Linked DNA regions of [Eubacterium] eligens ATCC 27750. The protein of the gene in region 1 interacts with the protein of each later gene in a pairwise test. Links are inferred from orthologs where the notes say so. Each region holds a gene or a part of one and is shown on either strand. Other genes may lie near its edges. The genes, in order: EUBELI_RS03015 and EUBELI_RS12745.

The links.
Region 2: the proteins of EUBELI_RS03015 (region 1) and EUBELI_RS12745 interact in binary tests that used the Bacillus subtilis proteins (3 or more experiments, as listed by UniProt). The link is inferred for [Eubacterium] eligens ATCC 27750 from one-to-one orthologs.

What each region holds. Positions count from the first base shown.
Region 1 is NC_012778.1:633,292-636,387, reverse strand. Bases 255-3,010 are described here. They hold EUBELI_RS03015 (glycosyltransferase family 2 protein), read left to right. Parts: upstream 255-1,020; coding sequence 1,021-2,001; downstream 2,002-3,010. Other genes in these bases: EUBELI_RS03005 (ATP-binding cassette domain-containing protein), read right to left, coding at 2,730-3,010; EUBELI_RS03010 (hypothetical protein), read right to left, coding at 2,205-2,705; EUBELI_RS03020 (glycosyltransferase family protein), read left to right, coding at 255-1,001. In the rest of the region: more of EUBELI_RS03020, read left to right, coding at 1-254; more of EUBELI_RS03005, read right to left, coding at 3,011-3,096.
Region 2 is NC_012780.1:476,758-479,993, reverse strand. The notes cover bases 230-3,125. They hold EUBELI_RS12745 (PTS fructose transporter subunit IIABC), read left to right. Parts: upstream 230-673; coding sequence 674-2,578; downstream 2,579-3,125. Other genes in these bases: ptsP (phosphoenolpyruvate--protein phosphotransferase), read left to right, coding at 2,871-3,125; EUBELI_RS12740 (HPr family phosphocarrier protein), read left to right, coding at 2,597-2,854; pfkB (1-phosphofructokinase), read left to right, coding at 230-652. Outside these bases: more of pfkB, read left to right, coding at 1-229; more of ptsP, read left to right, coding at 3,126-3,236. UniProt on the Bacillus subtilis protein: The phosphoenolpyruvate-dependent sugar phosphotransferase system (sugar PTS), a major carbohydrate active transport system, catalyzes the phosphorylation of incoming sugar substrates concomitantly with their translocation across the cell membrane.

The DNA.
Region 1 (3,096 bases):
CATCCAATACAGACAATTCCATACATATCTCATATATTGCGGTCACTGGAGCTGCTATGATGATGAGCGTCATGGTTAAAAGTAATTATCTTATATTTATGATTGCTCTTATTTTATATACAATTGCCGAAACATTAAGACATAAGAACATACAGATTATTCTTGTTACATGTGCCATAGCTGCAGGATTTGCCATACAGGCAGTTTTTCCTAAATTAATCATAGAGAAAATATCTGGATATAATCTGGATAATGGAGCTTCATCATGGACATGGATAGATATGGGACTCCACTCGACAACCGCAACTGTATATGCCGACGGATGGTATAATTCCAGAATTGCATCTCTTTATGAAAGAAATGATTATGATTCAAAAAAGGAAGCCCAGGCAGCCAAAGCAGATATTAAAGGTTACATAAACAACTATAAAAGCGATCCTAATGCATTTACATCTTTCCTTTCAAAGAAGATTGCATCCCAGTGGAATAACCCTGGTTTTCAGTGTTTCTGGATAACTAATGTCAGAAACAGCAGTATCACGCAAAGTGGTTTTATTACAGATATTTTATCATTAAAAGGTGGCATACCTTTTATGAATTATCTTAATATACTGCAAAGTATAATTTTATTTGGAAGTATGCTATATGCTGTTTATGCTCTCTTCTTTAATTCAGCTCCAGTTTCAACCGTACTTCCACTGACATTTATAGGTGGTTTCATATTCCATATATTCTGGGAAGGAAAATGCCAGTACACACTTCCTTATTTTGTATTGCTGCTTCCTTTGAGCATTATTGGATTTTTCTATATGGCGAAAGTCTTTATAGATTTTTCAAAGAAAAACATATATCATTGTGCAGCTGGCTTAATAGTCCTTATATTAGTCACAATCATATTTAACCACTTTATAATAATTAACCATGACAATAAAAGTTATAAAGAATATAAGGATTATACTATAAAAGTTGAATCTGGTGAAATAACTGAAACTGATAACTGATTATACATCTGGGGGTTATATGAGTGAAAATAAAAAAAATTGTTTATATATTGTAATTCCATGCTACAACGAAGAACAGGTTCTGCCTGTTACCTCAGGCATGTTTCTTGATGAACTTAACCATCTTATCAAAGCCGGCAAAATCAGTTCTGGCAGCAGGATAATGTTTGTCAATGATGGAAGTTCTGACAGTACATGGGATATAATTACGGATTTATCAAAGAAAGATGAACATTTCATAGGAATAAGCCAGAGTCGTAACCGCGGACACCAGAGCAGTGTGCTTGCCGGTCTTATGGAGGCTTCCCAGTATGCTGATATTACTATATCTATAGATTGCGACGGACAGGATGATATTCATGCAATGGAAGATATGGTTGACGCTTACCACGATGGCTGTGATATCGTCTATGGTGTAAGAAATGACCGTTCAACAGATACATTTTTTAAAAGAAACACAGCCAAAGGCTTCTATAAAATCATGGCAAAGCTTGGCGCAGAAACTGTATATAACCATGCCGATTACAGGCTTTTATCAAAGCGTGTGATTAATGAACTGGCACAATTCAAAGAAACTAATCTGTACCTTCGTGGTCTTATCCCGCTTGTCGGTTTTAAGAGTACAAGCGTATATTATTCAAGAAGCGAACGACTTGCCGGAAAGTCACACTACCCTTTCAGCAAAATGCTTAACCTTGCATTAAACGGCATAACAAGCCTTAGTGTAAAACCACTCCGTCTTGTTATGTCACTTGGTATTATAGTTTCAATCATCAGCTTTATCGGTGTTATATGGGCTGTCGTTGACAACCTGCTCGGCAACACAGTAACCGGCTGGGCAAGTACAGTATGTATCGTATGCTTCATGGGCGGAATACAACTTATGTGCCTCGGGGTTATCGGGGAATACATCGGGAAGATATATATAGAGGTCAAGAATAGACCTAGGTTTATTATCAGTGAGAGGACTTATGAGTGCAATGAAGATAAAAATCAGTAATAAAAACGCGGCATATAATCCAAGACTGATGTAGATTCATTATACATGCCTGATGAGTGATACCATAGACTTATTTCCCATAAAACATTCATATATGTGTTTCTTATAGGCAGATTATAGGTTCGTCTATTAAAATAAACGTGAATTAATTATGTAACTACCTATAAGTGAGTATATAACATATTTCTTATAGGACATAGCCACTACGCTATCAGGACGGGTACAATCAGATTAAATACCAGCACCATCAGTATGTCTGATAGATAAATGTTTCTATAGGCTGCCAATGTTATTATTATTCTTATGGCTATTATTATCGCAGTCATTACTGCACATGGTTTTATTTTCTTTTTTGTTATGAATATCCATAGCTGCATCCTGTCTATCGGCATGTTTTTCAGCAGTTCTCTTGTTGTTATTCTTTTTCTGTTAGTGCTGTATGCTTCCTGATAAGATTTGTATTTCATGACCATATATGTCACGCCAAGAAGGTAAAACATGTACCCAATCAGAACAACCTTCATGTCATTGTTCAAATCACTGAAATCTATCATTTTATTAGGTGCACATGCTAATATTCCTGATATTATGAAGAAAAATATGGCCAGAAACTTCTCTCCTACATTATCCGGAAACCATGTATTTTCTTCTTTAAAGAACTTTTCTAATTTTTTCTGCTGTTTGATATCTGTTTTGATAGTCATTTTCTCCTCTTTCCTGCGCTGTTCTCACACTGTGCATTCAATACTTTCGCTGAACTCTCCCAGTCTGCCGCCCTCCATAACTGCCACATAATCCGTATTCTTCATAATCTCTGTCATGTCATGTGTTGTCATAATCACACAGCATTCCTGTGCTATAAGTTCTCTTAACATGTCAAATAATTCTATCTTAAACACTGCATCCATGCCTGCTGTTGCTTCATCAAGAAGATACAGCCTGCTGTGATGTGCTATTGCAAACGCAAGCTGGAACTTCATACGCTCACCTCTTGACATACGCCACAATGTCGTTGCAGTGCTGACATTCATCTTTTTCATACATTCATTAAACAGTTCCACATCAAAATCATCATACACAAGTCCCAGTATATCA
Region 2 (3,236 bases), on another replicon or contig:
AAACATGAAGATTAAGAACATAGATGGAACAGAGATTAACGGAATGGGACCTCAGATATCAGAAGATAATCTCCATTCTCTTGTAAGTAAGATTGACAGACTTTCAAGTGGAGATGTTCTTGTGCTTGCAGGAAGTATTCCTTCATGTATATCAGACGATATATACAGAAGAATAATGGAAAGACTACAGGGAAGAGATGTTAAGATCATAGTTGATGCGACAAGCAGGCTTTTACTTAATGTCCTTGAATATCACCCATTTCTTATCAAGCCTAATCAGCATGAACTTGGAGATATATTTGGTGTTAAGCTTGAATCTAAGGAAGAGGTTATTCCATATGCAAGGAAGCTGCAGAATATGGGAGCTGTCAATGTGCTTATATCGATGGGTGGAAAAGGCGCAGTTCTTATTGATGAACATGGAAACGTATATGAAGCAGATGCACCAAAGGGCGAGCTTAAGAATTCAGTAGGTGCAGGTGATTCAATGGTTGCAGGATTTATGGCGGGGTATCTTCAGACAGGCAATTATGAAGATGCATTCCGGATGGGCGTTGCAACAGGAAGTGCCAGTGCATTTTCAGAAAATCTAGCAACAAAAAGAGAGATTTCAGAGGTATTAAAGCGGGTGGAGGTTACCTGCAAGGGATAATGTAATGAATGGAGGTATTTTATGAGAATTACAGATTTACTTGATAAGAGAAGTATCAATCTTAATGCTGCTCCTAAGACAAAGAGTGAGGCTCTTGATATGGCTGTAGAACTTATGGCAAAGAGCGGAAAGATTGATGATATCGAAAGCTACAAGGCTAAAGTATATGCAAGAGAAGAAGAAAGTACAACAGGTGTAGGAGAAGGAATAGCAATTCCTCATGGCAAATGCAGTGCTGTTAATGCACCAGGACTTGCAGCAATGATTATTAAGGATGGAGTTGATTTTGAATCGCTTGATGATGAGCCGGTAAAGGTTCTTTTCCTTATTGCAGCGCCGGATACTAAGGATAATGTACATCTTGATGTGTTAAGTAAGTTATCAGTGCTTCTTATGGATGAGAATTTCGTAGCAAAGCTTATGAAAGCCGGAAGCCCGGAGGAATTCCTTGAAATTATTGATGGGGCTGATGAGGAAGCTAAGAGTATAGATGAAAGACTTGAAAAGGAAGATGACAAGCTGGCTAAGATTCTTGCAGTTACTTCCTGCCCGACAGGTATTGCACATACTTACATGGCAGCAGAAGGACTTGAGAAGGCAGCAGCTAAGGCTGGATGTGCAATTAAGATTGAAACAAGAGGTTCTGGCGGAGCTAAGAATGTGTTGACAGATGAAGATATTGAATCAGCAGAATGTATTATTGTAGCAGCAGATGCACAGGTTCCAATGGAGAGATTTGATGGAAAGAAAGTAATTGAGTGTCAGGTTTCAGATGGAATTAATAAAGCAGATGAACTTATAAAGAAAGCTCTTGCAGGAGATGCACCTGTATATAAGGCAGGAACTTCTGAGAAGAAGGAAAGCACATCAGCAAAGAAAGGCGGCGGAATTGGACATAAGATATATACACAGCTTATGAATGGTGTATCACATATGTTACCTTTCGTTGTAGGCGGAGGTATTCTGATTGCCATAGCATTTCTTATTGATGGACTTAATGTTGATATGAATGCACTGTCAGAGGCAGAACGAAGCAACTTTGGTACGATAACACCTGTTGCGGCACTGTTTAAGTCTATCGGTGGAGCAGCATTTGGCTTCATGCTCCCTGTTCTGGCAGGATTTATTGCAATGGCCATTGGTGACAGACCGGCACTTGCACTTGGTTTTGTTGGCGGTTATATCGCAGCTAATGGAAAGTCTGGATTCTTAGGCGCTCTGGTTGCAGGTTTTGCAGCAGGATACATTATAGTTCTTTTAAGAAAAATATGTGATAAGTTACCAGAGGCATTGGAAAAGATAGCACCTGTACTTATATATCCGGTAGTGGGTATTCTGGTAATAGGACTTGGAATGACATTTATTGTAGAGCCTGTAATGGGTGGGATTAACACAGGACTTAACAGCTTCCTTGCAGGAATGGGAAGCACAAGCAGGGTTCTTCTTGGATTCATACTTGCAGCCATGATGGCAATTGATATGGGTGGTCCATTCAATAAAGCAGCATATGTTTTCGGAACTGCTTCCATTGCAGCAGGTAATTATGATATAATGGCAGCAGTAATGATAGGTGGTATGGTTCCACCATGTGCGATTGCTCTTGCAACAATACTTTTTAAGAATAAGTTTACTAAGGAAGAAAGAGATGCCGGTCCAACTAACTTTATTATGGGACTTGCATTTATAACAGAAGGTGCAATACCTTATGCGGCAGCAGATCCTTTACATGTAATACCAGCATGTATCATAGGTTCAGGTGCAGCAGGTGCTGTCAGTATGTTTTTCAAATGTACTTTAATGGCACCACATGGCGGCATTTTCGTATTCCCTGTAGTAGGCAATGCAATATATTATGTGATTGCACTTGTGGCAGGAACTATCATCTCAACAATATGTTTAGGGCTCTTTAAGAAGAAAGCAGCCTAAGAAAGGTGGTTTTTAATTATGAAGGCATTTAAGTACGTTATTACAGATGCAGAAGGCATACATGCTCGTCCGGCAGGAGAGCTTGTAAAGGCAGCCAAGGAATTTAGCAGTAAGATTACAATTACTAAGGATGGCAAGTCAGGAGACTGCAAGAAAATCTTCGGTGTTATGGCACTTGCAGTAAAATGTGGAAATGAAGTTACAATTACTGTAGAAGGTGAAGATGAAGAGGCTGCAGCAGCTAAGATTGAAGAATTCATGAAGAGCAATATGTAGCAGTTAGGAGGTGCACATGAATAAATATACTGGAAAAAGTGTATTTGGAGGCATTGCTATAGGTAAGATAATGGTGTATGAAAAAGGTGAACATCAGGTTAAGCGTGTAAAGATTACTGATGCAGAAGCAGAGAAGAACCGTTATTATGAAGCTGTAGAAACAGCCTTTAAACAACTGGGGGAACTTCATGATAAAGCACTTCGCGAAGTTGGCGAGGCTAATGCGGCAATATTTGAGATTCATCAGATGATGCTTGAGGATGACGATTATAAGGAATCTGTTGAGCATATTATCGAGAGTCAGATGGTGAATGCAGAATATGCCATAGCCCAGACAGGGGATAATTTTTCACAGATGTTTGCGGCTATGGACGATGAATAT